3 regions of the Alteromonas macleodii ATCC 27126 genome follow, and region 1 is predicted to be linked to each of the others. Evidence: predicted binding sites of a transcription regulator. Region 1 holds the regulator's gene; each other region holds the start of a gene.
The links. Region 1 encodes sigma-54, which starts transcription at its own class of promoters, with help from an activator protein. Its sites were predicted from a motif close to GTTGGCACGNNNNTNGNNT; they were not measured.
Positions count from the first base shown of each region.

Region 2: a site for sigma-54 is predicted at 2,483-2,501, ahead of flhA (flagellar biosynthesis protein FlhA). Genes of this name have one in related genera too.
Region 3: a site for sigma-54 is predicted at 7,740-7,758, ahead of MASE_RS15355 (manganese efflux pump MntP). Genes of this name have one in related genera too.

Region 1 covers NC_018632.1:763,617-773,947, forward strand. The annotation lists gene MASE_RS03300 (spondin domain-containing protein) at 1-277, opposite strand, end outside; gene MASE_RS03305 (response regulator transcription factor) at 500-1,252, shown strand; gene mgtE (magnesium transporter) at 1,303-2,661, opposite strand; gene MASE_RS03315 (HPr family phosphocarrier protein) at 2,836-3,108, opposite strand; gene rapZ (RNase adapter RapZ) at 3,108-3,953, opposite strand; gene ptsN (PTS IIA-like nitrogen regulatory protein PtsN) at 4,038-4,481, opposite strand; gene hpf (ribosome hibernation promoting factor) at 4,495-4,782, opposite strand; gene MASE_RS03335 (RNA polymerase factor sigma-54) at 4,813-6,294, opposite strand; gene lptB (LPS export ABC transporter ATP-binding protein) at 6,368-7,093, opposite strand; gene lptA (lipopolysaccharide transport periplasmic protein LptA) at 7,096-7,650, opposite strand; gene lptC (LPS export ABC transporter periplasmic protein LptC) at 7,619-8,197, opposite strand; gene kdsC (3-deoxy-manno-octulosonate-8-phosphatase KdsC) at 8,194-8,742, opposite strand; gene MASE_RS03360 (KpsF/GutQ family sugar-phosphate isomerase) at 8,743-9,723, opposite strand; gene MASE_RS03365 (calcium/sodium antiporter) at 9,726-10,331, opposite strand, start outside.
Region 2 covers NC_018632.1:1,146,841-1,157,171, forward strand. The annotation lists gene MASE_RS04870 (D-Ala-D-Ala carboxypeptidase family metallohydrolase) at 1-714, opposite strand, end outside; gene MASE_RS04875 (L,D-transpeptidase family protein) at 707-2,314, opposite strand; gene flhA (flagellar biosynthesis protein FlhA) at 2,557-4,656, shown strand; gene flhF (flagellar biosynthesis protein FlhF) at 4,686-6,095, shown strand; gene MASE_RS04890 (MinD/ParA family protein) at 6,101-6,967, shown strand; gene MASE_RS04895 (RNA polymerase sigma factor FliA) at 6,964-7,695, shown strand; gene cheY (chemotaxis response regulator CheY) at 7,732-8,115, shown strand; gene MASE_RS04905 (protein phosphatase CheZ) at 8,150-8,905, shown strand; partial or broken gene MASE_RS04910 (chemotaxis protein CheA) at 8,918-10,331, shown strand, end outside.
Region 3 covers NC_018632.1:3,583,000-3,593,330, forward strand. The annotation lists gene hisD (histidinol dehydrogenase) at 1-615, opposite strand, end outside; gene MASE_RS15335 (SDR family NAD(P)-dependent oxidoreductase) at 736-1,476, shown strand; gene MASE_RS15340 (cupin domain-containing protein) at 1,492-2,496, shown strand; gene MASE_RS15345 (ester cyclase) at 2,508-3,524, shown strand; gene MASE_RS15350 (WD40/YVTN/BNR-like repeat-containing protein) at 3,597-6,752, opposite strand; gene MASE_RS15355 (manganese efflux pump MntP) at 7,112-7,669, opposite strand; yybP-ykoY riboswitch at 7,722-7,849, opposite strand; gene MASE_RS15360 (DUF1439 domain-containing protein) at 8,201-8,758, shown strand; gene MASE_RS15365 (protein adenylyltransferase SelO) at 8,873-10,331, shown strand, end outside.

The sequences.
Region 1 (10,331 bases):
CAACAGGGCCGAGTAACGCTTCAAAGTTTGCGCCGCTTGAATCAGCATTTTGTTCGTCGTCAATAACACCAGCTTCAGCTAACCACGCTAAAGCTGACGACGCAGGTTGCCCAACTTCAAAGGCATCGACGGTGTCATCGTGAGCTATGACTAAGCGCGGCGTAAAACTCTGCGCCTGAGTAAGGTTGGTAATTTCAACGTCTAAAGTGACAGCTTGGCTTACTGATACTGCAGCTAGCGACAAAAGCGTTGCGCTAGCAAGTTTAGTGAATTTCATTTTATTGTCCTTATTTATGGCTTAAATCGCATAAAAATTTAGGGCAGTAAAATGTCCAATTCATCACAGAACTTTCACAAAACGCACACAGATTCGTCTCAATAAATAACAGTGCTGTTATAAATTCTGAATTTATATTTTTTATAAAAAAATTGTAATCACTGTGAAAGAAAACCACCAACGCACTGGTCTTGTTTTTTATTGGCGAATTAGGAGCGAGATATGATCCTTATCATCTACAGTGGAAATAAGTTTCAACAGAACATATCGCAATGCTTAAGTAAGCATAGCTTTCTTTACGACGCAGTCTCTAATTTTCAATCCGCAGAGTCGCTGCTTAAGACGCAGCATTATTCGCTCGTTATTGTTGAGTCGCATGGAAATATTATCTGTCTTAATCGTATAAAAGGCCTTGTTGATACGAACCCCGAAAGTTGGGTGATGGCAGTGGAAAGTGACGCGATGACAGACGATGTGGCCGACGAAGAGGTAGATGAAGCAAACTACTATGAAGTAGGCGTAGATGATTATCTATCAGGGCCATTTGATGCACGTATGTTTATTGCCCGTATTCGCTCCCATATGCGCAGAAGTATGCCTAGCCAAGAACATTTAAGACCATCTCAAGGTAGTGAAGAGCGCATCGAAATAGGACCCCTTAAAATCGACCAGCGATTTCATAGCGTAACCTTAAATGGCCAAGTGCTAACGTTAACGGCTAGGGAGTTTGCGCTACTGGATTATTTTTGTCGTCATCCAAACCAAGTTTTTTCTCGCAATCAATTGCTCAGTGAGGTGTGGGGCTATAACCACGAAGGCTACGAGCACACGGTGAATACCCATATAAATCGTTTACGCACTAAGCTTGATAAAATCAACAGTATTGAAAATGGTGGACAGCTAGTAGAAACCGTCTGGGGTGTGGGTTACAAGCTGAACGTCAATGGATATATAGCGAAAGCGCTTATTGCATGAGTATTTTTTAGCTCACCATGCCCTATCAGGCATGAGAGTTCAAAATTAACTTAAATTAGAAACAGCGTCGCAGTACCTAAGAAAGCAAAAATACCCACTACATCGGTTATCGTAGTTAAGATAACACTGCCAGCTAGGGCAGGGTCTATCTTAAGACGCTTCATGATCATAGGTAAGGTTGCACCCGCTAAAGCAGCCGCAATCATGTTTACCATCATGGCAAAGGCAATAATTACGCCCAGCATGTAATCTTGTTTCCATAACGCGATGACAGAGGCAATAAGCACCGCCCAAATGGCACCGTTTAAAAAGCCGATGGATATTTCTTTACTGATAAGCCATCGTGAGTTACTCGCGTTAACATGGCCTAGTGCCATACCGCGAATAACTAGCGTTAGCGTCTGATTACCCGCTACACCGCCCATACTGGGGACAATGGTATTTAATATAGCTAACACAGCCAGTTGGCTGAGCGTTGCTTCAAATAGATCACTCACCATCGCAGCCATTAGCGCCGTCACTAAGTTTACCGCCAGCCACACCGAGCGTCGTTTGGTACTTTGCATAACGGGTGCAAAGGTATCTTCGTCGTCATCAAGACCCGCCATACTCATCATCGAGTGCTCGGCGTCCTCACGAATAATATCAACCACGTCATCAATGGTAATTCGGCCCACTAAGCGATGGTTTTCATCTACAACAGGTGCTGAAAGCCAATTGTATCGCTCGAACAGGCTCGCCACTTCGTCGTCTGGCATATTCACAGGAATCGCTTCAGATTCCTCGTCCATAACGTCAGACACTTTATCGTCGGTATCTGCGGTGAGTAAACGGGTAACCGGAACAATACCAACAAGGTTGTCAGTTCGGTTTACCACGTAAAACGTATCCGTATTCTCAGGTAGCTCACCTTTTAAGCGGATATAGCGCAGAACCACGTCAATGGTCACATCTGGACGTAATGTGATGGTGTCGGTGTTCATGATGAAACCAGCGGTTTCCTCACCGTAAGACAGCGCTTGCTCTGCGCGCACGCGATCTTGTGCATCCATCGAATCTAGAATATCGGCCAATACTGGCTCGGGAAGGCTGCTTAGCGTCTCTGCTAAGTCATCGGTATCCATCTCTTCAAGTGCGTCAACCACATTAGCGGGAAGCATTTTTGTAATGATACCGTTTCGAACATCGTCAGACAGTTCTTCTAAAATGTCGCCGTGAAAGTCACCATCAATGAGCTCCCATAATTCGTCACGGGTTCTGCTAGGGCTAGATTCAAGAATGTGGGCGACGTCTGAAGGCGGTAATTCAAGCAGAAGCTTACGTACAGATACGAATTGACCGTTGGTCAACGCAGCGTTGAGTGCGCGTAACTGAGTTTGTACGTATTTAGAAACAAGCGCTTCTGCCATAAGGCGTTATTCCTACAAGCTAAAAGATGAACAATGCAGGCCATAGAGCCTAAGTGGGCGTAGAATATCGCAATTATGATGAGTCTGTCATGATAATTGCGTAGGTTTTGCGCAGGATTTTAAGATAACTGCGCTAAGTGTTGATTAATTGGTCAATGGATTGGGCAAGTAAGACTATTCGTCTTCGTTAAATCTGCCCTCAATAAGCTCTTCAATAGCTGCAAGTGCATCAACAGCATCACTGCCGTCCACAATCACGTCTACCTGTTCACCTTGATGGCTTTCAAGCATCATTAATCCCAATACACTGCTTGCGTCTGCTTCTTTATCGCCTTTTTTTAAGATGATTTTAGCGTCGAATTGATTAGCCAGTTTAACCAGTTGGGTCGCCGCTCTTGCATGCAACCCTAACTTATTGACGATAGTTAGCGTTTTTTGAATAGTCATTACTGATTCAGCTCTCTATGACGAATTTGAACATCAGGGTGTATTTCACTGAAGGTTTTCGACAGGGTCTGTGCGATATAAACCGAACGGTGTTGGCCACCAGTACAGCCAATCGCTACGGTTACGTAACTTCTGTTATTGCGCTCTAAATGAGGCAGCCATGTCGTTATTAAATTCTGAATTTGCCAAATGAACTTGGTCACTACAGGCTGCGACCCCAAAAATACTTCTACTGGTGCGTCTAATCCGGTCAGATGTTTAAGGTCGGGCTCCCAATGGGGGTTAGGTAAAAAGCGGGCATCAAAAACGTAATCCGCATCTTTAGGAATACCGTGCTTAAAGCCAAACGACTCAAACACAAGCACAAGGCGTGAGCTTTTCTTACCCAAGATACGCTCTCGAATTAACTCTGCCAGTTGGTGAATGGTAAGCTTATCTGTGTCTAAATATAAATCTGCGCGTTCAGCAATAGGAGCAAGTAGGGCTGACTCGGCTTTAATGGCTTCTGAAAGCGATTTATTAAGCTTGGCGAGAGGGTGAAGACGACGTGTTTCGCTAAAACGCTTAACCAGTACATCATCGCTCGCGTCAATGTAAACAATGGTCATCGACCACGAAGAAGGCAGGTAGTCTAGAATTTCTACCAAATCGTCAGGATTTTTAGGTAAGTTTCTCACATCGATACTTACCGCAACCTGATCGTACTCGTCAACAACTGTATGGGTTAAGGTGGGAAGTAAGTTTACAGGGATATTATCAACACAGTAATAACCTAAATCTTCCAATGCGCGAAGTGCGACAGACTTACCAGACCCCGAACGACCACTGATTATTATCAGCTTCACCTACTTTCTCCCTAATACTCTGGTTTTATCACATACGCGTTGTTGAATTAGGCGCCTACTAAACGGTTAATAGGCGCTTAATGTTTAACTTAATGCAGATAGAATATCGTCGCTTGTCGTTGCGCGACGTATTGCTTTAATCGTTTCTTTGTCGCTTAGTTTACCAGCCACGGTGGCCAGCGTTTGAAGGTGTCCTTCGGTCTGTTCCTCGGGAACGAGTAGCGCAAAAAAGATGTCTACGGGTTTCTCGTCAAGGGCGTCAAAGTCGATTGCTGGCGTGCTGGTTACAACAATGGCAATCACTTTCTCAAGGCCCGGCAGGCGTCCGTGGGGCAGGGCGATACCATTGCCAATGCCTGTACTACCCATACGCTCTCGAGCCATCAAACTGTTGAGTATCGTTGCCTGATCAATGTTCTCGTTTTGCTTGGCAGCGATATCAGCGATGATCTCAAGAATTCGCTTTTTACTATTACACTGAACCGCACACTCGGTGCGGTCCAGACTTACGATGGCTTGTATATCCATGCTTAATTAACTACTAATGTTTTTTCAGTTTTTCCTTATGCTTGATTACCTGCCGGTCGAGTTTATCAACCATGCTGTCAATCGCCGCATACATGTCGGTATTTTCTGAGGATGCGAATACTTCAGCGCCACTTAAATGAACGGTCGCTTCGGCTTTTTGATTTAATTTTTCAACGTTCAGGATGACATGCACATTAGAAATGTGATCAAAGTGACGTTCAAGTTTGCTGAACTTCGTATCGACATAATTACGCAAAGAGTCGGTGATTTCGACATGATGACCAGTAAGGTTGATTTGCATATTTCGTCTTCCTTATATTATTAAGCCCGATTAAATAAGGCTTTTGCGTTGGTTCGACGGCGGGATCGACAACGATTCCCGGTACTTTGCTATTGTTCGCCGGGCAACTTTAATGCCTTGTTCGGCCAACAATGAAGCAATCTTGCTATCACTTAGCGGCTTGCTAGGCTTTTCAGCGGCCACTAATTTCTTGATCAATGCACGAATCGCTGTAGATGAACATTCACCACCAGACTCTGTTGCAACGTGGCTTGAGAAGAAATACTTCAATTCGAAGATTCCACGTGGCGTATGCATGTACTTTTGCGTTGTCACTCGCGAAATAGTGGATTCGTGCATATCTACCATTTCTGCGACATCATTTAGCACCATTGGTTTCATCATTTCCGGGCCGTGCTCAAAAAAGCCCATTTGCTGCTGCACAATGCAGTTTGCAACCTTCATTAAGGTTTCGTTACGAGATTCAAGGCTCTTTATGAACCACTTAGCCTCTTGCATGTGTGAGCGGATGAATTGTGAATCGCTACTATTCTTGGCACGGCGACTCATTGCAGCGTATTGTTGATTTACGCTTAACTTAGGCAGACTGTCGGGGTTCAGCTCAACCACCCAACGGCCATTTTTCTTGGTTACTGAGACATCAGGAATAACGTACTCAGGCTCTTTAGTAACTAAAGCACTACCTGGGCGAGGATTCAAGGTTTGCAGTAAACGCATTGCCTCGCGTAGCTGATCTTCTTTCAATCGGCTTTTACGCATAAGCGTACGATAGTCTTTGCTGCTCAGTAAGTCAGAGTACTCTTCAATCAGTTGCTTTGCTTCAGCAAGCCACGGTGTGTCTTCTGAAAACTGGCGCAATTGCACCATCAAACATTCTTGTGGAGAGCGTGAGCCAGAACCAATAGGGTCGAACATCTGAATGCGCTTAAGCACACATTCTATTTCGTCCATTTCAATCGGCTCTTCCATATCATCATCGTTAACCGCTTCTAAAATATCATCAAGGGTAACGGTTAAATAACCTGACTCGTCAATAGAGTCGATGATTGCTGTAGCGATTGCGCGATCGGTATCCGAGAAGTGGGTAAGGCGCATTTGCCAAAGAAGGTGCTCTTGAATATCTTCAGTAGTCTCACCTTGGAAGATTTGCTCGTCGTCATTGGATGGACCCGGAGCTGGCGAAGATGAAGCAGAGTAGTATTCGTCCCATGTGCTGTCGATTGGCAGCTCATCGGGAAGATCGTTTTTCTCAAGTGCATCGCCGGCTTCTAGTGTGTCACTAGATGCAGAAGCAGTGGCCTCAGAGCCGCTGTCATCGTTGTCGATATTGTTCTTTTCTAGTTGCGGCTCGTCGTTACCTTCTTCAACTTCTAATAGCGGATTAGAATCGAGCGCTTCTTGGATCTCTTGTTGAAGATCAAGTGTAGAAAGCTGCAGCAGTTTAATGGCCTGCTGAAGCTGTGGTGTCATGGTAAGTTGTTGGCTAAATTTTAGCTGTAAAGATGGTTTCATCTACGTCTTATTTAAATGCTCTAAATTGAATATACCAGAGCGAAACTGAAAAATGGCAATTCGGTTACATTAACTATAGCCTGAATTGTTCGCCTAGGTATACATCCCTTACTTTTTGATTACTTAAAACCTGTTCCGCCGTTCCTTGCGCAATAAGCTCGCCATGACTCACAATGTACGCCTTTTCACAAACATCCAATGTCTCTCGTACGTTATGGTCTGTGATAAGGATTCCAATACCCCTATCGCGAAGATGTTGTATTATCTTCTTTATATCATTAACTGATATTGGATCAACACCAGCAAATGGTTCGTCTAACAAAATAAATTGCGGTTTTGCTGCCAGAGCGCGGGCAATCTCAACGCGACGGCGTTCGCCCCCTGACAAACTCATCCCCGTACTATTACGTATATGGTTAATATTAAATTCATCAAGTAGCGCATCAGCTTCTTCTTCTTGCTGTTGTGAATTTAAATCTTTACGGGTTTGCAAAATGGCCATGATATTTTCATGCACTGTGAGCTTTCTGAAAATAGAGGCTTCCTGCGGTAGGTAGCCAATTCCGCGGCGTGCGCGCTCGTGCATGGGCTGATGAGTTAGCTCATTGTCGTCGATTTCAATCTTGCCTTTATCCAGATTCACTAAACCAACAATCATGTAGAATGTGGTGGTCTTACCAGCGCCATTTGGGCCAAGAAGACCAACAATTTGACCCGTTGAGACAGACAGACTTACATCTCGAACAACCTGTCTTGACTTGTAAGCCTTAGCAAGATTTTTAGCGCTCAAAGTTGCCATTGCTATTCATTGCCCTCGTTGTCTTTTTTGTCTTTCTTAGACGAAGTTTTGCGAATGGTCTCAGGTGTGAATACTGTGGTCACTCGACCCTCACCATCCTTACCTGCGCCGCCAGTCGCTAGCAATTGCTCGGTAATCATATCGAACGTGATGTTGTCACCCTGTACTTTACTGGTGTCTTGTTTCAACTCTGCGTTTCCAGCAAGAGAAATCGTTCGGTTCACCACTTCATAGCGTATTTCATTAGCTTTTGCCGAAACTGGCGTGCCGTCTTCCAATTGCTGGGAATAGCTTGCAGGCTTTCCTCTAGCAATAAATATTTCACGACCACCACCGTCAGTGGCAATTACTTCCACTTCGTCAGCTTCAATAACCAAAGAGCCTTGAGTTATGAGTACGTCGTCTTTGTACAACGCGGTTTTATTTTTACCGTCGATAAACTGGGTGTTCGAGCCTATTTTTATGGGCTGCGAAAAATCATCTTCACTGGCGTGTACCGCACCGCTAGCGATGGCAAGCAATAAACTAGTTGCTAGGGGAATAAGTGGTTTGTACATGATCTAAAAGCTCGTATTCTTGTGTGCGTAAATTCGCGTTAAACCCATTACTTAAAATGACATATTGGGTGCCCAGTATTTCAACGGGTTGGTCAGATGTCATTTGCTTGGTTTCTAAATTAATTTGAATGTACTCGGTCGATATACTTCTGACAAAGTCATCGCCAGTTTGGTTCTCAATATTAACTTGGTTTTCCAGCTGGATTAGCTCGTTATTGTATAGTGTACCTTCATCAGCGGTTACCACCCATGGTGATGACGCGTTTTCTGTATAAAGGGTGTATTTAGGTTGCTGAAACAATACAAAGCCAAGCTGGTCGTAATGCTCCATCGACTCTGCAAATACTTTGTGATTTAACTCACCGTCTTGATTGTACAGCGTAGTGGTTAGATTTTTTGCTTTGTAGGCGGGCTTTAGCGCATCGTTTTCACGATTCCCCTGCGTTTCAGGCTGCTCTTCCATCCACGTAGGGATGTACATCAGCATCGCCAGAATAAATAGCGCCGATATACTTAATCCTAAGCGATTAAAGCCAAACAGGCTCATACACTAGCTCCAAAAATCTCATTTGCTACCCCTTTGGCCTGCAAAATGGTATCCGATATTTCTCGGACCGCGCCAAACCCTCCGGGAAGGGTCGTAATCCAGTTTGCTTGTTTTGCTACGTAAGGATGGGCATCGGCAACCGCAATTTTAACCGCAACGTGCTTGTACATACCCGTATCTGGCATGTCATCACCTACCGCAGCCACTTCGTCAGTGTTTAACTCAAGGTGCTTCATCAGGTCGCTAAGCGCGTCTGCTTTATTCTCTTCGCCTTGAATTATATGTGCAACATTCAGTGCCTTCATTCTATTTTCAACAATGGCAGAGCGACGTCCAGTAATAACCGCGACATTCACTCCATTGCTCACTAGCGCTTTTACACCATATCCATCACGGGTATGGAATGCTTTAAGTTCTTCACCGTCGTTACCTAAGTAAATTCGGCCATCTGAGAACACACCATCAACGTCGCATACCAGCAACTTTATCTTGGCTAGTTTTGCGAAAAGCGAGTCATTTATTTCCGTGTACAAGGTGGTTGTCATTTAAAGCACTCCTGCTTTTAGTAGCATATGCATGTTAAAAGCCCCAACAGGTTTGCGCTTATCGTCAGTAACCATTAACGCACTAATTTTATGGGTTTCCATCAAATTCAGGGCTTCTACAGCCAGCTGACCTGCGGTGGTAGTCTTGCCGCCTTTAGTCATTACTTCTTCTACTGTCGCACTGTGTACGTCTACGCGGGCATCGAGGATTCGTCGTAGGTCGCCATCCGTAAAGACGCCTGTCAGCGTACCGTCTGCCGCTATCACGCCTGTCATACCCAATCCCTTTTTAGATATTTCCAGCAGTGCGTCAGCGACAGAAGCACTGGCATGGACAAGGGGGATATCACTGCCGCTTAGCATGATATCGCTAACTTTAAGCAGAAGTTTTCTGCCTAAACTACCGCCTGGGTGCGAAAGCGCAAAGTCATCTGAGGTGAAACCTTTTTGGTCGAGCAGTGCTACCGCAAGCGCATCACCCATAACCAGTGTGGCGGTTGTGCTTGACGTAGGAGCAAGACCTAGCGAACACGCTTCTTTTTCAACGCTGATATCAAGTACGACATCTGCGTGTTGCCCCAATGAACTGGAAGCACTGTTGGTCATGGCGACCACCTGTATGCCTAAGCGCTTAACTACGGGCAATAAGTTAACTAGCTCGTTAGTCTCGCCAGAATTAGAGATGGCGAGTAAGACATCGCCTTTGCTTAGCATGCCCAAGTCGCCATGGTTGGCTTCACCAGGGTGCATGAAAAATGCAGGAGTACCTGTACTGGCAAGCGTAGCGGCAATTTTATTTCCGATATGCCCAGACTTTCCCATACCACTCACGACAACTTTACCCTTGCAGGCAAAGAGAATATTACAGGCAGCGATAAATTCATTGTTTAAGCGCTCTGCCAGATTAGCAATAGCCTGTGTTTCAATTTCAATAACGCGCTTCGCTGAGTCGATATAGTTCATCTGAGTTTGTGTATTCATGATTATCCGAATAGCCAGAATTGATAGCCGATAAAGCAAGCCAGAAGTATGAATCCATTTGTTCTTGATATTGTACGTTTGCCGATTAAATCGAAGCTGAACAAGAACAATAATAATGTTAAACCAAGCATTACGTACATATCTCGGTTGTAAACGTCAGGGTCCAGGATACCAGGCGCGATTAACCCAGGCATGCCAAGTACGGCAAGCAGGTTGAAGATATTTGAGCCGATGATATTACCCAGTGCTAAATCGTCTTCCCCTTTCAGTACACCAGCAACACTTGCTGCTAGTTCAGGTAGACTTGTACCAAACGCAATAATCGTTAGTCCGATAACCAAATCCGAAATGCCCATGTATCTGGCAATTTCTACTGCTGAGTTCACCAAAAAGTGAGCACTTAATGGCAGTATTACAAGGCCTACACCAATCCAAATGAGGGCTGACGTATTTGAAACGCCTTTGGGGATTTCATCTGCGGTTTCCGCAACCAGAGGATCTTCTTTATCTACCTGTAGCGACAACCACGCCATCATTGCCAGTACGAAAATGAACAGGCCTAGTAGGATAATACCTTCATAAGACTTAAGTTCACCGTCAAACATAAA
Region 2 (10,331 bases), 380 kb from region 1:
ATTGCCAATAGCTTTGTTGTAGAACGGAGTGCGATATCCACTCATTATGGTTAAGCCTTCAACAGCATGCCCTTCGTCATTTAAGGTGTGCAGTATTTTTTCCAGTTTCAACAAAAGGCCTGCTCGCAAATGTACATATTTGGGAAATCCTTGTTGCTGCTTGGATAGAAATTGACCTAGGGTGAAATTGGGCGACAACCTTACGTCCGTTTGTTCTGGCGATACCTCAATAAGTCCTGATGGGGGTAAATAAATGGGATTGTTTTTTAAAGGCTTATCAGGATATTTACCAATTGTGTAGCCGTTTAACTTACCTGTTTTGTCTACCTTTTCCAAAGATGTCATCACAAAGACGTTGAGCGTCGCAGTTTCACCTGACTGCGCGTTGGTGGTTTTAAGTACATAGTGCCCTGATTTCTTAGGTGCCATTATTGGCGCTTTCCCCACAACCCCGCTAACTATTGGTAGGTTCGAACTCGTCTTTAGTGCTTCACCGTTCGCATGGTGAAATTGAAAATTCCCAGTATGGCTTTTATTGTCAAACTCAACAGTGAACGTTTTATTCGGCATTACAAAAATAGAGAAAATAGGGTAGGGAACCATATTTCCATTAATAGCAAGCTTAGAGTTGAGCGTGTCATTGTCAAAGGAGCACGCATCACCGGCGCGCACTACAGTTAAAAGAGCAATCAGTACTAACAAACACTTACGCACGTTTAAACTCCTTCAATTTCTCAATAATATAGCTGTCGCGATTGTATGCATCGCGGCGAAATACAATGGTTCCTGCTTCATCTGCAAACGCTGTGAAGTACACAATAAGAACCGGTATCGGTTTCTTCAAATACAGTGTACTGGTCTCTTCACTTTGAAGTAATTGCTCAGCTTGCGGTATTGCCTCTGTCTGGCCTGAATGAGTGAGTACCCATTGAGACAGCTTCAAAGGGTTGGAGACTCTGATACAGCCAGAGCTGAAGTTCCTTTCTAATTTCGAAAAAAGGCTGTGATCGGGCGTGTCGTGAAGATAAATGGCATGCTTATTTGGAAGCATGAATTTCACTTTACCAAGGGCATTGTGCGGCCCGGGCTTTTGTCTGAGTGTATAGTGAAACGTACCACGGCTAACATTTGTCCAATCAAACTTATCGACAGGGCTGAAGCCGCTGACACCGGCGGGCTGGGCTTCGTAACCTTGCTCGACCAATAAAGAAGGATTGGTTTTTAATTTCGCCAGCTTGTCTTTAGTGGCAATACTAAAAGGCACGGTCCAGTAGGGGTTAAACACCATATACTTCATTGATTCAGCGAAAACGGGCGTTTGCCTCACTGGTGTACCGACAATCACAGGCATTCCCAGTGTTTCTTCACCTTCAGTAAATCCTCTCAACTGAAACGACGCAATGTTAACGCGTAAATATGTTGACCAAGTTTGATGAGGAAGCCATCGCCAACGCTCTAAGTTTGCATCGATTCTTTCTAACCAAGAAAACGTGGTGGCATTTAATGCTTCTAAAGTGGAACTTCCCACAATACCATCTGGCTCTATGCCCGCAGACATTTGAAACTGCTTAACCGCGTCCAGTAAATCTTTATCGAATAACTCTGAATAGGTGCCTGGCCCTAAAAGACGAGACTTCAGCAACACAACTCTTTCGCTCGTTGAGTTCAGCTTAAGTGTTGGGCCAACTGGAATTTGCGTGGTAACTGTAGAAACTGCCGTGAGTAAACTACGCTTTTTTTCTAACAGTAACTGGTATTCATGGTGTGATGGCCACATGGCCCGCAATGTTGCAGAAACACCGTTAGTTAATGCGTGATTTAGCGATGCCACAGGATCCGCTTCTCTTTGCTTAAGGAACCACTGCGAATCTGCATTGGCGGGGCTAACAAGCCCATTTAATCGATGCAGAGTTTGACTGATGAAGGCATCGGTTGCTAGTACATCTAAGAGTGCCGTATTGGCGTCGCGACTTTCGAGCATTGACGCGTGGTAATACTCGGGCGAGAAGCCATGTAACTCTGAATCAGCAATTTCATGGAGGAGTTCCTGAAGACGGTTTTCAGCATCACTAGTACCAAACCATATAAGCTGATAGCCCTGTTGAGTGTAGACCTCGCTTACCAAAACTCTATTGTGCACACGAGATGGGTTACTATTTTGTGAACCGTATATCTCCACTGAATCAACTAGCAAATTCTCCACACGCTGTCGTAAGTTAGGTTGCTTAGATGCATGAGCTACATGACTAAAAGTCAGCATGATGACAAGGCTGACCCAACAAAACGTTGCAACACGGTTTTGTAGCACTACCATGAATAATCCTTTTAAAACGAAGAGTAGGCCCTAGGAATAGTGACGTAATTATAAACTGTTCGTATGTCCCTCGGATACAAAATCTTAATCGCCCTATACAAGTCACTGTAGACAGTAATCACGCATGATTACAGCTCAGATTTGGATAACTTTTGCGTAAAACACAAAGCTGGCACGTTAGTTGAAAACTCACTAGAAGATTCACATAAAGCGTCAATTTTCTGATAGAGAGACACCAAGCCATGCAGTTATCCGGTTATCTTCAGCGATTCGATAAAAATCAGCTGCAAAATTTTACCAGTGGTTTAGGCGCACCCATCGTCCTTTTGGCAATTATGGGCATGGTTATATTGCCTATGCCGCCATTCTTACTGGACGTGCTGTTTAGCTTTAATATTGCGTTGTCGCTAGTCATTATCTTGGTGGCTGTACTTACCCAGCGTCCAGTAGATTTCGGCATTTTCCCCTTGGTGTTACTTATCGCTACCGTTTTGAGACTAGCGCTTAACGTGGCTTCTACTCGCGTTGTCTTACTTTACGGACATGAAGGCGGCGATGCAGCAGGTAAGGTTATTGAAGCCTTTGGTGCGGTCGTTATTGGTGGTAACTACGCCGTAGGTATTGTTGTTTTCGCCATTCTTCTTATTATCAACTTTAAAGTAGTGACCGCAGGTGCAGGACGTATCTCAGAGGTAAGTGCTCGCTTTACGTTAGATGCTATGCCTGGTAAGCAGATGGCAATCGATGCCGACTTGAATGCTGGTTATATTGACCAGGACCAAGCGCGCAAGCGCCGCGAAGAAATTACTGCAGAGGCCGACTTTTACGGGTCGATGGACGGTGCCTCAAAATTTGTAAAAGGTGACGCGGTAGCGGGTCTTTTTATCATGCTAATCAACATTGTTGGTGGTCTTTTCATAGGCATGATTCAGCACGGTCTTTCATTCGGTAACGCCATAGAAATCTATACGATACTGACCATAGGTGATGGTCTGGTGGCGCAAATCCCTTCATTATTACTTTCGGTCGCTACAGCCATTATCGTGACTCGTGAAAACGAGACTCAGGAAATGGGCAAAGAAATCCGCGGTCAGCTTGGTAATAATCAAGCTCTTTATATAGCCTCGGGCGTTCTATTTGTGATGGGTATAATTCCTGGGATGCCTCATATCGCATTCTTAGGGTTCTCATTCTTGATTGCAGGCTTTGCTTACTGGCAGTCGGTCCAAGAAAAGAGAAAGGCCGCAGAGCCCAAAGTGCCAGACAATGTGGTAAAAGATGAATCGGTTGCGCCTGAAGTGAAAGAGCTTGGCTGGGATGATGTTCAGCAGGTAGATACCATCGGATTGGAAGTGGGCTATCGCTTAATTCCTCTTGTCGATAAATCCCAAGGTGGCGAGTTGTTGACGCGCATTAAAGGCGTACGTAAGAAACTATCGCAAGAGCTGGGTTTCCTTATTCCGCCTGTCCACATTCGCGATAACTTGGATTTAGAGCCCAACACTTACACCATCGCTATGCTAGGCGTAACGATTGGGGATTCCATCATCAGTCACGATGAAGAACTTGCTATTAATCCAGGGCAAGTGTTCGGTAAATTAGAAGGGCGTGCCACTAAAGACCCCGCGTTTGGCTTGGACGCAGTATGGATTAAGCCCAATAAACGGGAGCATGCACAAACCCTTGGATACACAGTAGTAGACGCTGCGACCGTTGTAGCGACCCATTTAAGCCAATTACTCTCTAACAATGCATATCAACTATTAGGGCACGAGGAAGCGCAACAACTTCTTGATATGCTTGCCAAGCAGCATCCGAAACTGGTTGAAGGATTAGTACCAGACATTCTTCCTCTAAGCACCGTCGTGAAGGTACTGCAAACCTTATTGTTTGAAGGCGTGCCTATTCGCGATATGCGTACAATCGTACAAACACTCAGTGAGTACGGCACGCGCAGCCAAGACCCCGATGTTTTAGTGTCTGCAGTGCGTATTGCCCTTAAACGTTTAATTGTCCAAGAAATTACTCAAGGTGCAAAAGAGATACCTGTCATAACCTTGGCGCCAGAGTTGGAACAGATGTTGCACCAGTCACTTCAAGCAGGTGGCGAAGATGGCGCTGGCATAGAACCAGGTCTGGCAGACAAGCTGCAAAAATCATTGCAGCAAGCCAGTCAGCAGCAAGAGTTAGAAGGAGAGCCTGCAGTACTCCTTACCTCAGGCATGCTACGACCCGTTCTGTCTCGCTTCTTAAAATATTCGGTTGTTGGGCTTCATGTTCTGTCTTACCAAGAAGTGCCTGACGACAAACAAATAAAAATAGTCAGTTCGGTCGGTCAATAATCTGACACTGGGTGATTGGAGAGGTTGCAATGAAAATTAGACGTTTCTTCGGCAAAGATATGCGTGAGGCGTTAAGCCAAGTTAAAGCTGAATTGGGCAGTGACGCTGTGATCATGTCAAATCGCAAAGTCGCTGACGGTATTGAGCTTGTCGCAGCCTACGACAAAGAACCTGAGGCGAAGTTATTTACGCCGAAAGCGTCTCCACAAGCCGCTGCAAAAACACCTGGTCAAAAGGCAGTGCCTAGCTTGAGCGAAATCATTGGTGACGACGGTCCTGATAGCCTTAAAGCACTGCTAGAAAAGCAGCACGGTGGAAATAATGGCGTAGCGAGTCCCGCGCAACCCAACCAACCAATGACAGCGAATGCTAAGCACGCCAATGAAATTGCTTCGCACTTAGACTTCTCAGAAGCCTTTATTGACGACGTAGAAGCACAGCAGTCTTCTCATGAACCAGTTCGTCAGAACGCTTTCCCAGAGCATCAAGCGTCAAGTATGGATGATACCTCTGTGACGCAGTCAGCGGAGCTTGCGCAAATCAAGGAAGAGCTAGCGTCTCTTCGCGATGTATTGCAATATCAAGTGGCCGACTTGATGGAAGCTAAGAACAAACGTCAAAAACCTGTTCATCAATATCTAATCACCCGTTTAACCGATATGGGGTTAAGCAACGCGTTAGCGAAACAGCTTATTAGCTATACGCCGTCACATTACAACGAACGAGATGCATGGGTATATCTTCTTAACCTATTGGCTAATCGCATAAATGTGACAGGAAACGATATACTTAGCGCACAAGGTGCTGTTGCATTAGTAGGACCAACAGGTACCGGTAAAACAACTACCGTTGCGAAACTTGCTGCCCGCTATGCGCAAAAATACGGTGCAGAGTCGGTTGCGATGATTACCATCGATACGTATAGAATTGCCGCCTATGAGCAGCTAGCGACATACGGAAAGATTATTGGCTGCACGGTGAGAAAAGCGCAGACTAGTGAAGAACTTGCGGATTTATTATTCCAACTTCGTCATAAGCGACTAGTATTGATTGATACGGCTGGATTTAGTCAAAGAGACAGTCGATTAATTAAACAAATTAAGCAGTTTGATAACGGACAAATGCCAAATGTTAAAAAATATTTGGTAGCGCAAGCAAATACGCAATATCCTGCTTTGCAGAGAATCATTCAAGCGTATGATGATATTGAACTAAGTGGCTGTATTTTCACAAAGTTAGATGAGTGCTACTCTTTAGGAGAGGTGCTTAGTGCAGCGGTTGAATACCAATTACCGGTTAGTTATGTCACCGATGGTCAAAAAGTACCTGAAGACATTAAGATTGCAGAAGCGAAATCTTTGGTTTCCGCTGCTGCAAAGCTTTATAAAAAGTACGGTTTGAATCATACTAGTGGTAACAACGCAATTAAAACAGCATAAGCAGTATGATTGACGACCAAGCGAGTAGCTTAAGAAAAATGAAGCAATCACGGTTAATCAAAGTAATCGCCGTCACCGGTGGCAAAGGTGGCGTAGGTAAAACAAACATTACATTGAACACCGCTATCGCCATGGCGAAGCAAGGTAAACGTGTAATGGTTCTCGATGCGGACCTCGGTCTTGCTAACGTAGACGTTATGTTAGGTTTGCGTGTTGAGAAAAACTTATCCCACGTGCTTTCCGGCGAATGTACACTTGATGAAGTATTAGTGACCGGTCCGCACGGAATAAAGATCGCCCCTGCCACATCAGGCACGCAGTCGATGGCAGAATTGTCGCCAACGCAACACGCTGGCCTAATTCGTGCCTTTAGTGAGCTGCGCTCGCAAATTGACGTGCTAATCGTTGATACAGCGGCAGGTATTTCAGACATGGTGTTGAGCTTTTCAAAAGCCTCACAAGACATCATGGTCGTTGTGTGTGACGAGCCTACTTCATTGACAGATGCGTATGCATTGATAAAAATTCTGAATAGAGAGCACGGTGTTTTCCGCTTCAAAGTTGTGGCTAATATGGTGCGCGACGTGCGAGAAGGCCAAGAGCTATTTAGTAAATTAAGCAAAGTGACAGGGCGTTTTTTAGATGTTGCACTAGAATTAGTGGCGACAGTACCGTTTGACGAGAACATTCGTAAAGCAGTGCGTAAACAAACAGCCATTGTCGATGCTTACCCAGGTTCACCGGCAGCCGTTGCAATAACACAGTTGGCGAGTAAAGCCTTAACATGGCCTATTCCAGCGCAGCCAGGTGGCCATTTAGAGTTTTTCATTGAACAATTAGTTGCAGAAAAAGCCGTAGGAAGTCAGCGTTGAACAGCAAGGCAGCCGCTTATCAACAACAAACCGATAAAGCGCAGTTAGTCGAAAGACATGCGCCATTGGTTAAGCGTATAGCGCATCACTTGATAGCGCGATTGCCGGCTAGTGTTCTTGTAGACGATTTAATTCAATCAGGCATGATTGGATTATTAGAAGCCGCGCGAAACTTTGATGGTTCAAAAGGAGCCAGCTTTGAAACGTTTGCCGGTATTCGCATTCGCGGTGCTATGCTAGATGAAATTCGCAAAGGGGATTGGACACCGCGTTCAGTTCACCGAAATGGCCGAGCGATCACTGAAGCAATTTCGCAAGTAGAAAGCGAAACAGGTCGCGATGCTAGAGATTCTGATATTGCTGATAAGCTTAATGTAAGCTTGCAGGACTATCACCAAATGCTTAATGAAGTAAATGCCGGAAAGCTGGTAGGTATTGAAGATTTAGGTGTGTCAGAAGATGTTATTTCGACAGAGCAAAATCGAGGTAGCGACGCACCACTGGAAGATTTAATGCAAGGCGCTTTCCAAAAAGCGCTTGCCCATGCAATTACGACATTACCTGAAAGAGAAGCGATTGTACTTTCGCTGTATTATGATGAAGAGCTGAACCTAAGAGAAATTGGTGAGGTTCTTGATGTAAGTGAATCGAGAGTCAGTCAAATTCACAGTCAGGCCATGTTAAAACTCAAATCACGAATGAAGTCGTGGCAAGCTGACGAAGAATAGAAATTAATAACAATTAACCCCTCACTGGAGGCTATTTTGGACAAAAGCATGAAAATTCTCGTGGTCGATGATTTTTCTACCATGAGACGTATCATCAAAAACCTACTTAAAGATTTGGGTTTTTCCAACATCCAGGAAGCGGATGACGGAAGTACTGCATTGCCTATGTTGCAGCAAGGTGATTTCGATTTCGTAGTTACCGATTGGAACATGCCTGGAATGCAGGGTATTGACTTGCTTCGCGCGATTAGAGCCGATGACAAGCTCAAGCACCTACCAGTACTTATGGTTACTGCTGAAGCGAAGAAAGAGCAAATTGTTGCCGCTGCGCAAGCAGGTGTTAATGGCTACGTTGTTAAGCCGTTCACTGCAGCAACACTTAAAGAAAAATTAGATAAAATATTCGAACGTTTAGGTTGATCCAGACGCTCACCAGAGAAATGAGGTTTACTGGATGTCAACGAATGTAAACGTTCCAATTTCGTTGGAAGAAGCAAAACAGCTTGTCACCTACCTTGAAGAGGGTGACAACGCTTCAGCCAATGCCCTATTAGAAGCGGCCTCAATGAAAGAAAACGTTGAGTTATTTGCCGAAGTAGGGAAACTGACGCGTCAGCTCCATGACGCGCTGAATAATTTCCAAATAGACGACCGCATTAAAAATCTCGCGACCGATGATATTCCCGATGCACAATCCCGCCTAACCTACGTAATTGAAGAAACTGAAAAAGCTGCTAATACTACTATGGATGCAGTTGAAGCGAGCATGCCTATAGCTGAAATGCTGTCGGCGCGCATCGAAAAGGTTATGCCTGAGTGGAAGAAGCTGATGAATCGCCAAATAGAGTTGGGTGAATTCAAGGCTTTATGCGCAGACTTAGACGAATTGTTGGAAGAAGGTTCGGCACAGTCAGCTAAACTTACACAGTTACTTACAGAAGTATTGATGGCTCAAGGTTATCAAGACTTAACTGGTCAGGTTATTCGCCGCGTTATCGACTTGGTTAAAGAAGTGGAAGACAGCTTAGTTAACATGCTTACCATGTTTGGTGAACGCGACGGTGCAGAACAAACTAAACCATCTAGCGTTAAGGCCGATAAGGTTGATGGTGTAGAGGCAGAAGGCCCTATCATTGATGCCGATAAGCGCGACGACGTCGTGTCAGGCCAAGATGATGTAGATGATCTTCTGTCTAGCTTAGGTTTTTAGGGGAGCGGGCGCATGTCGTTTGATGTTGACGAGGATATATTACAGGACTTTCTAGTTGAGGCTGGAGAGATACTTGAACAATTACAAGAACAGCTCGTTGATCTTGAGAACAATCCTGAAGATGCGGATTTGCTGAATGCAATTTTCCGTGGTTATCACACAGTTAAAGGGGGAGCAGGGTTCCTGTCTCTTACCGAGTTAGTAGAAATTTGTCACGGTGCAGAAAACGTCTTTGACGTAATGCGTAACGGTCAACGAACACTAACCCCTGAACTGATGGATATTATTCTGCAAGCCACAGATGTTGTGGTTGAAATGTTTGAACGAGTGAAAGCTCGGGATCCATTAGAGCCAGCAGATGCACACCTAGTAGACTTGTTACACAAACTAAGTCGCCCGGAATCTCCAGATGAGAATATTTTTGGTGAACAAAGCGCGCCGGCGTCAGAACCTGAGCCCGCGATTGAAGAGCCAGAATTAGTTGTTGAAGAGCCTACTGCACAGGCACCAAGTTCTGGTGATAGCGGCGGTATTGACGAAATCACTGAAGATGAGTTTGAAGCGCTGCTTGATGAGCTTCATGGCTCTGGGGCACCAGGACAGTCCTCAGCGGCTAAAAGCGAACCTGCAAAGGCTGCTGCACCTGCTGCCGCTAGTGATAACGACGATATCACCGACGAAGAATTTGAAGCGCTGCTCGATGATTTACATGGCAAAGGCAAGTTTGGTGGTGAAGAAGCTGCGCCAAAGGCAAATACACCAGCTCCAGCACCAGTTACGCCGAGTGCAGCTGGTGATGAAGAAATCACCGATGACGAATTTGAAGCACTGCTTGACCAACTGCATGGTTCAGGGCAAGGGCCTACCAAGCAGGGAGCCGTTTCAAAGGCGCCAGAGCCTCCTGTAGATAAGGCAGCAACAGAAGCGGTTCAAAAAGCGAAACAAGCAGCGCCAGCTGCGCCAAAAGCGACGCCTGCTCCTAGCGCCGCAGCGCCAGCTAAAGCAAGCGCGCCTGCTGCACCAAAAGTAGCGCCTAGAAAAGATGAGAAGAAGGCGGACCAGCTGCGCCTCCAGCTGAGACTACAGTACGTGTAGATACCAAGCGCCTTGACCAAATTATGAACATGGTGGGTGAACTCGTACTAGTGAGAAACAGGCTAATAAGCTTGGGTATCAACAGTAACGACGAAAGCATGTCCAAAGCCATTGCCAACTTAGATGTGGTAACGGGCGACTTGCAAGGTGCGGTAATGAAAACCCGCATGCAACCTATCAAGAAGGTGTTTGGTCGTTTCCCTCGCGTTGTTCGAGACCTCGCTAGAAGCTTGAAGAAGGAAATAACCCTTGAGCTTGTGGGTGAGGAAACTGATTTAGACAAAAACCTGGTTGAAGCACTGGCCGATCCACTTGTGCATTTGGTGAGAAA
Region 3 (10,331 bases), 1.8 Mb from region 1:
ATTGCCCGGCCCAACAATCATACTTACCGGTTCAATAGTATCAGTGCCCACAGCCATAGCGGCAATCGCCTGTACACCACCAAAGGTATATATTTCATCAGCACCGGCTAAGTCCATGGCTACAATTACCGCTGGTGCGGGTTTACCCTGAAACGGAGGAGTAGCAGCAATAACCCGTTTCACACCAGCCACCTTTGCCGTAACAATGCTCATGTGTGCTGAAGCCACCAGCGGATACTTACCACCGGGTACATAACAACCCACACTATCTACCGGAATATTTTTGTGGCCAAGCACTACACCGGGCAGCGTTTCAACTTCAACGTCTTTCATTGACTCACGCTGAATGGTCGCAAAGTTTCGAACTTGTTCCTGCGCCCATTTGATATCGCTAATCTCTTGTTCGGTTAACTGCTCATAACATGCGTCAATTTCTTCACGACTCAACCTAAAAGACTCCGGAGTCCATTTATCAAACTGACCAGAATATTGCGAAACAGCTTCGTCTCCGCGTTTTTCAATATCGCTAATTATACTTTCAACTATCTCTTTAACTTTTTGATTATCAATTGCTTTTTCTTCAGCCTGCTTGCCTTGCTTCAAGTACTTGATCACGGTCTATTCCTCTACAAAGGTGAATGAGATGTTACATTGATCGAACAAATATTTATCTTGATCTTCACCAAAAATTACATAAGAATGACTTCGAATGCAATTATTATTTTGAGGTGACATGTGGCTTTCTCTCATGACCTATTAAAAGACAAGGCAATTTTGGTTACAGGTGCGGGTAAAGGCATTGGTAAAGCGTGTGCTTTATTGGCTGACGCATGTGGTGCAAATGTTATTGCTGTGGCGCGTACCGAAAGTGACCTTGTGGCGCTTAAGAACGAGAGTTCAGAAAGGCTAAGCTTTTGGGTGGGAGATGTTCAAGATAAGGCGCTTTATGAAAAGATCCAAGCACTTCCCCTCCTCCATGGGTTAATCAATAACGCCGGAACGAACCGCGTTGCGCCAATGCAAAAACAGAGCGATGAGAATATTGACGATATTTTGAGTTTGAATATTCGCTCTGCATACAAAGTTGCGCAGGCTGCCATTACGCCAATGCTTAAAAGTCAGGCTCCATCCATTGTTCACATGTCATCACAAATGGGCTTTGTGGGCTCTCCTGGCCGCACGCTTTATTGCTTAAGCAAACACGCAATTGAAGGCTTAACGAAAGCCATGGCTGTGGAACTGGCGCCGAATAATATTCGCGTCAATAGCGTAGCGCCAACATTTATTAAAACACCAATGACTGAGCCGATGCTTCAAGAACCAGCGTTTGCTGAAATGGTGATGAACAACATTCCCTTACAACGCTTAGGCAGCGTCGAAGACGTTGCTAACGCGTGCATATTTCTACTTAGTGAATTGTCTATGACCACCACGGGTAGTTGTCTTAAAGTCGATGGCGGTTGGACCGCCCATTAAATACGAGGTATCACTGTGTCAGTATTATCCGAGCGTTTAGTCCGCTATGAAGAATTAATCCCATGCCGCAACGCGTTTATCGATACGCGCTCGCCAGGCAGTGATCAAAAAGAGAACTTCACCATAATTGGTCCAGGTGTCGCAGAAAACCCAGACCAGCATGTTCACATTGCTATTCCGCACGGCTTTAACATTGGCGGAGCTCGTCAGCCTCCCGGCTGCCTTAACTCGCAGCATAGCCACCTAACCGAAGAAGTATTTGTTGTGTCTCAAGGTAGCTGGCACTTTACTACTGGCGTTGAAGGCAACGATGCCGTAGTGCGTATGGAAGAAGGCGATATTATTTCTATTCCTATGGATTTGTTTCGCGGTTTTGAAAATGTAGGCGACAGCACGGGATACCTTTACGCAGTATTGGGACAAGATGATCCAGGTCGTGTACTTTGGGCTCCTCAAGTTTTTGATATGGCCAGCGACTACGGGCTTGTCTTGCTCGAAAACGGTGGTTTAGTTGATACTACTCTGGGACAAAAAATTCCTGAAGGCGTTGCGCCTATGCCAAAAACATCGGCAGAACAAATAGCGCAACACCGCGTAATTGATGATGAAGCGTTAGAGCAGTGCGTGGTGCGTTTAGCTGATTTCCCGTTTAGCAACAACACGGCATTAACCCAAGGAACCGACGTTTTAGAAGCACCGCTTATCGGCCCTGCAAGTGCCGATGAAAAGCTTGGTGAAACAAAGCTAAACTGGTCTCATGGATTCTGCGTTCGCGCCCTTAAATTCAAGCCGGGTGCTTTTATTACTACGCACAAACGCTTCGAGGAAGAAGTAGTATATGTGCAAGACGGCTGCATCAAAATGCTTATTGACGGCGAAGCGCTCATTCTTAATAAAGGCGATACATTTACCACACCTATTGGCGCAGTTCGCAGTTTTGCGCAGCAAGGTGATGAGGTAGCATTAATTTATGTGACCCGACGCGGTGACACAGCCAAAGCCCCAGAATTTATTGATTAGAGGCAAATACGATGTCTACTTTTTCAAATATAGCACTGAAAAAAGCGTTTCTTCCTTTTCGAGAAGCACAGTACGACTTTGACCTCGAAAAGCTAAAAACGCTGGGCGATACCCTTTTTTCACAGGATGCCGCCATTAAGTTTTGTGTGCCTTTTGATGACATGACAGGCCACCGCGAAATGCTAGATAAGGTGTATGCGCCACTGCTGGAGTCTGTCCCCGATCTTGAGCGCCGCGATACCATAATTATGGTTGGCGAGGACGACAAACAATTGCGCTGGTTAGGTTGCTGTGGTTACTACACTGGGCGTCTTGAAAAGCCCTGGTTAGACATCCCTGCGACTGGTGATCAAATTCATATGCGCTTTCATGAGTTCTATCGTTTTGAAGGCGACACCATTGTGGAAGTTCAAGCCATTTGGGACTTGCCTGAAGTCATGATGCAGGCAAAGTGCTGGCCGTTTAGTCCAAGCTTAGGTACCGAGTGGCATGTGCCGGGGCCAACAACCCAAGACGGAATACACTTGCTTGAAGAAGACAAGTCGCTTACCGCACAGAGCCATCAGCTTGTACTTGATATGCTAAATAGTTTAGGGAAATTCGCCGAAGGCGGTGTTGCTGCCATGAACCTAGACAAATACTGGCACCCTAAATCAAACTGGTATGGTCCTTCTGGTATTGGTACCGGACGCGGTATTCAAGGCTTTCGCAATACCCATCAGGAAGCGTTTTTAAACGGTATGCCTAACCGCGTGGGCGACCCCGCAAACGGCCATTTGTTCTCCGAAAACAATTATGTGGGGTTCACTGGCTGGCCTGGCATGAGCATGACTATTTCAGGCGATGGCTGGCTTGGTATCGTGCCAAACGATAAGTCTATCACCATGCGCAGCTTAGATTTTTGGCGCATTGAGAACGGCATGATACGCGAGAACTGGGTGCTAATAGACCTACTTCACGTTTACCGTCAACTTGGTGTTGATGTATTCGCCCGAGTTAAACAGTTGACCCGTAACAAGTATCGATAACTCCCGTTAAAGATGCTTTTTGCCCCGTATTACTACTACGTAATACGGGGCTTTTTTATGGTTACCTCAATCCTATAAACTCTCTAAATCAAACGCGCCTTGCTTTGAGAGCTTTTCGTTCAATGGCTTCACTTCTTCACCAAATAAGGTTTCTAGCTGTACTTTATACTGCTGCCACTTTGCGTCTAAGTCTTCCAACCGTTTTAGTGCACCAGCTTGTGCAGGCGCGCCCGTTCTGTCGAAGTTATCCATCAAGAAACGTACTTGTCTGTCGAGCATATTCGGCCAGTTAATGTCATCTTCAAAAGTTTGATGTTTGGGCTGAATAACCAACCCTTCCCAGTCGTCGATTGCACTAACAATGCGCTCGATTGAAGCCGACACATCGCTTGCCAGCATTACGTTATCTTCAGACACACCGTTTAATTGCGCTCTAACATCACGGGCTTTTTGCAGGTGAGCAAACAAATCATTGAGTAAAGTTTCTGTAGCCTGAATGCTCTTTTCAACCACTTGAAGCTGCGCTTTATCTGCTTCTTCCCTTGGGTCTGGAAGCACTTTAAATGCACGGGTTTGCGCCTGTTCACCTACTGTGATTTTCGCTTTGTAGTCTCCAGGCATAACACGGGCGCCATTCCAGCCGCCAAACAGTTTTACGTTCTCGATGCAGTTCAATGGCTCACGTCGAAGATCCCATACAAATTCGTTGTAACCCGCTTTTGTTGCAGGGTGTTTAAATTTAACAGGGCTGCGAACGTCTTCGTTCCCCTTCGCGCACTTCTCAAATGCACTGGGTGCAGACGACAGCGTGCGAACCAGCTCGTTATCGGCATTAAATATATCAATGCGTAGCGTTTGCTCTTCTTCTAACGCGTCTTTCAGGTAATAACGGAAGGTAGCGCCACGTGATGGGTTTTTCGCTTGAGGCTGGTCAGTCATGCCACCGCCAGATAGCAAGCGAATGCCATCTACGGGTTCAAACTGAAACAGCGCTTCGCCATCTAGCGACTTGTGCACTTCACGTAGCGGACTCATGTCATCTAATATCCAAAAGCCTCGCCCTTGGGTTGCAATGACCAGATCATCACCTTTAACCTGCATATCGGTAATCGCCACAGGCGGCAGGTTTAAGTCTAATTCTTGCCAGTGTTTACCGTCGTCGAAACTAATAAACATACCGCTTTCTGTACCCGCGAACAGCATACCTTCGCGCTCTGTATCTTCACGCACAACACGAACAAAGGCGTCCTCTGGTAGGCCTTCGTCAATACGCTTCCAGCGCTTGCCGTAGTTGTCGGTTTTGTAAATGTAAGGCGTGTAATCATTTAATTTATAGCCTGCTACCGCAACGTAAGCTCTGCCTTGTGCATGAGGGCTAAGTTCTATGGCATTGACCTGCGCTTCTTTTTTATGAGGCGTAACATCTTTCCAGTTTTTGCCTTCATCACGGGTTATATGCAGCTTACCGTCATCGGCTCCAACCCAAAGCTCGCCTTTGTTAACTGCCGATTCGGCAATATAGAAAACCGTGTTGTAGTATTCAGCGCCAGCTTGTTCATTGGTGATCGGCCCGCCATTCAGCCCCTGCTTTTCTGGCTCGTTACGGGTTAAGTCTGGGCTAATTTCCTGCCAGTTCACACCGCGATCTGTGGTTTTTAAGATCATCTGCGTGCCATAGTACACGGTGTCGGGATCATGCTTTGACACTACCACTGGGGCATTCCAGTTGGTGCGATACTTTTGATCACGTGCGTTTCGGCCAAAAACATATTCAGGGTAAGGCATAATGGGGCGTCTGAGACCAGATTCGCGATTATATTCGGTTAATGTTCCGTTAATAGTAGTGGCATAAATAAGAGTGGGGTCGTCAGGGTTAAACGCAATATGCGCACTTTCACCGCCGCCCACGGCAAATTGATCTTCAATTCCTATACCGTCACCCCAAGTTTCAGACGGGGTCGCCATGGTTGTGTTATCTTGCTGCCCGCCATAAACATAGTAAGGGTTTAAGTTGTCGGTAATTACACGATAAAACTGCGCAGTTGGCTGGTTGTAAATGCTTGACCAGGATTCACCGCCGTCGAAGGTAACGGTAGCGCCACCGTCGTTAGCGTTGATCATGTTTAAGCTATTTTCAGGGTTTATCCACATATCGTGGGTATCGCCATGGGGTAACGAAACCGTCTCAAAGGTTTTGCCGCCATCAATAGATTTGTGCAACTGCACATTCATTACATACAGGGTATTTTCGTCGTTTGGGTCAACTTTGATGTGGTTGTAGTACCACGCACGAGCTTTAAGAATATTGTCGCCGTTCATTAGCGACCACGACTTACCCGCATCGTCACTGCGATATACACCGCCTTCTTCAGCCTCGACAATAGCATACAGCCGCTTCGGGTTAGACGCGGCAATATCTACACCGACTTTACCGATAAGCGTAGGCAGTCCTTTTTCTAATTTTTCCCAGCTTTCACCGCCATCTGTTGACTTATAAAGGCCACCGCCCTCACCGCCCGATTTAATAAACCACGGTGTTCTGCCGTGATGCCACAAGCTGGCATAAAGAATTCTGGGGTTAGATGGGTCGATTGCTAAGTCAGCGGCGCCGGTATCGGCGTTCACTTTTAACACATGCTGCCATGTTTCACCGCCGTCTATGGTTTTGAATATACCGCGCGCTTCATTAGGCCCCCAAATATTGCCCTGTACTGCAGCCCAAGCTATATCGGGATTGGTGGAGTGTATACGAATTTTGGGGATTTGACCGCGTTTATCTAAACCCACCAGCTTCCAGGTTTCACCGCCGTCTGTAGATTTATAAACACCTTTTCCGTGACTAGTGGTTACACCTCGAATAGGGCCTTCACCAGTACCTACGTAAATAACGTTAGGATCTGAAGGAGCAACCGCGATAGCGCCAATACTACCTACTTTAAATGTTTTGTCGGATATGGCTTTCCACGATAAACCCGCGTTTTCGGTTTTCCAAACACCGCCACCTGCGGTGCCCATAAAATAAAGGTTGGTATTACCTTCAACCCCGGTAACCGCCACCGAACGCCCACCGCGGTAAGGTCCAATAAATCGATACTCCATTTTATCGAAAAGCTCAGGGTTAACGGTATCTTCAAGCGCGAATGCAAAATGCGAGAAACTAGAAAGCGCGCTTACGCAAATAGCAAAAGCTGCCACCATTTTCCCAGAAACCAGTCTCTGTGAAACCATAGAAAGTGCCTTGTAGTGTTTTTATTTTTAATAAGAAGAATTTCTTATACTGCGTTGTTGAGGGCGTTATGGCAAAAGTTTTGTAGGGCGTATTCTTCAATCACTTAAAGCGCTGACGATATCGACGAAATATTCAATGTCATTTCCTTCATGAAGGCGCAGTTAGAAAATAACCACAGTTGATGGAATAAGGAAACGGGCTGTCTCAAAAGGAGAGCGCTGATTCCCCCTGAACATAACGATATCAACAACCTATGAAATTTAACACGACAGTATTTAGGCATTTGCGATTAAATACCGCACAAGAAATTTCTACAATCACAACTTGAAGATAAATGACTGTCCTTCCTCTTTTATGACTAGAGTGTGTGACTCACAAAGATCCAAGTACCAACCGAAACAAGCACAATGCCACCAAATGTCTCTGCTCGCTTACCTATCAGAGTTCCCATAACACTGCCCAACATAATGCCAATAGTTACCATAGAAAAAGTGGCTATCCCAATTAACGTCGCAGCAATAGCAATGTTCACGTCAATTAGCGCGAGACTTGCACCCACTGCCATTGCGTCGATGCTTGTGCCTAACGCAGTAATACACAACAAAATAAAGGATTGTTTTTGAGACGTCGACTCTTCTTCGGCGGGTTTCAGGCTCTCGAGTACCATATGAATACCTAAACCAGAAAGAATGATTAGCGCAATCCAATGATCCCATGCTTCAACGTATGAAGACGCCGCGCGACCAATGAACCAGCCTATAAATGGGGTTGTTGCCTCTATGAGTCCGAACAAAAGGCCAATTTTGAGAGCAAAACTTAGACGAGGGCGATTGATTTTGACACCTTTGCCTATCGCTGCGGCAAACGCATCTGTTGACATAGCAAAGGCTAGCAGGATAAGAGCGAAGATACTCATAGTTTTAGAACTCCGGTCAGGCTAATTGAGTCCACGACAAATCCGCACGCCTGACCTTTAAGCGTGGACTTATCGATGGTCTCGCCAACCAAGAGGTGTTTGTACCATGGTAATGTGACCAATTATGTTGATACAAACTTTTCCATTCGAAACGGAAACAGGCTACTCCCCAACCGAGGGGCCTACGGTAATACAGCCGCTATAAACTAATCAAGTTGATTGCGACAAACTGCCCAACTTGAGATATAAATGACGGCATGTTCACGCTCTTTCGATTGCACATATTCCACCAGTAGTCATACTACTCAACTTTATTAAGTTGTCGGCAAGAAAGTATTTTTTCAGCGTTACGCTTCGCACCTCTCTCCTACTCATGGACTCCCTGAATAGGCCGTTGTCTTAGCGAGTTAACGATTTCATTGTTCATCCCTTTCCTCAGCCCGTACAATAGAGGCACTTCGTTGTTGCAGCGCCAGTGTTTCTGGCTCGCACGGTGTAATTCGACAACTCATTGCTAAAAGAGACTTTTTTATGAGAATTCTACTTTCCATTGCCTTCGCTACCATTCTTGCAGGCTGCGCTACTCTCTCTCAACTGGCGGTTTACACTGTATCTAATGCCGAGTTAGAACAAGTGCTTGATAGCCAAGTGAGTAAGCTGCAAAAGCAAACGTCACTTGCTGGTATTCCTCTTTATTTAGACGTGGAAGATATGACAGCAACCATAGGCCCAGATGGCAGAGACGTGGTTCAGCTAGGCGCTATTGCCACTGCGCGTATTAGTGCATTTGGGTTGAACTACCCTGCGAAAGTAAGTCTTGCTTTAGAAGGCACGCCTTATTACGACAGTGAAGAAAAAGCGATTTTTGTGCGCTCATTGTCTCTACTTGATAGCACAATTGATGCTGGCGGCTTTAAGGGTAATTTAGCCCCTGTAAGTGGCGAATTCATGCAGCTCATCAACGGCTATCTAGCCACTAACCCCGTTTATCGCTTAGACCCTGCGAACAAAGCAGTAAGCATGCTTTCAACGGTACCTTTACAGCTAACTGTAGAGCAAGGGCAGCTTGCACTTCGACCTAAACAATAATCATTGAAAAAACGTATTGAAGTGTCGAGATTGTTAATGGTTAAAGGTGCAAAAGTAACCTGAGCCTCGATGCTCGCAAACAGATTTTCCCATTCAGTGAAATAGGCAGGCATAGTGACAGAACGTATCAAAACACTAGATGAATTCGCAAAGCACGTAGATTACTCTTTGCTGAATACCCTTACCCCAGACCCGCAGTCGACGTGCGATGGTGACGACCATGACCCGCGCCAAGTGTTCTCAGGTCACTATGTGCCAGTTACTCCGACCCCATTAACTGCACCGACGTACGTTGCTCATAGCGAAACGCTGTTTGCCGAATTAGGCTTAGACGATAGCTTGGCAACATCTAAAGATTTCACCCAGCTGTTCTCAGGGGACATGTCGGATGTACCTGCTCCAATGAAGCCCTTCGGCTGGGCAACCGGCTACGCACTTTCTATTTACGGTACGGAGTACACACAGCAGTGCCCGTTTAGAACAGGTAACGGCTACGGCGACGGCAGAGCAATTTCTATCGTTGAAACAGTATTAAACGGCAAGCGTTGGGAAATGCAGTTAAAAGGTGCTGGTCGCACGCCTTATTGTCGCGGCGCAGACGGGCGCGCCGTATTGCGCTCAAGCGTGCGCGAATTTTTAGTGCAAGAACACATGCATGCGCTTGGCATTCCGACCTCACGTTCGCTGAGCTTGTTTATGTCTGCATCAAACACGGTAGACAGGCCGTGGTATCGCGAAGGGTCTCATTCCTATGAACCTGAAGTGATGGTAGAAAATATAACGGCTATTTCTACCCGCGTGGCGCCCTCCTTTTTGCGCGTAGGCCAAATAGAGCTTTTTGCTAGGCGAGCTCGCTGTAACGAACACAGCGAAGCGTTAAACGAACTAGAAGCCATTGTTAAGCACCTTATTGAGCGAGAGTACTCAAGTGATATTGACACAACCAGGTCGTTTGAAGAGCAAGTGGTAACGCTGGCTGCACTATTTCGAGACCGGCTAACGCGTCTTGTTTCTGGTTGGGTTCGCGTCGGTTATTGCCAGGGCAATTTTAATAGCGATAACTGCGCCGCAGGAGGCTTTACGCTGGATTATGGGCCATTCGGCTTTTGTGAGTTTTTTGAAGCAGACTACCAACCTTGGACAGGCGGCGGTCGTCACTTCTCGTTTTTAAACCAGCCCATTGCTGCGCAAAAGAACTTCGATATGTTCTGCCGCTCACTGATGCCGCTAATTGACGGAAACAGTGAACACCTCTCTAAGCTTAACGAGATCAACGACGGTTTTTCTGGCGTGATGGAACGCGCCATGGAGAGTATGTGGGCAACAAAGCTTGGCATTGCCAGCTACAACCACGACTTGCTAATTAAGCTGCTGCAATTAATGCTGCGCACAGGCGTGGACTACAATCTGTTTTTCCGAGAGCTATCGTCAATGCCTGAAGATATGGCGAGCTTGACGAAAAGCTTTTACTACCCGCCTAAAGCAGAGGTCTTGACAGAATGGGAAGCATGGCTACAAACGTGGCGTGAGCGCATTGAAAAGGACGCCGAAACACAAGGTGATGTTACAAACG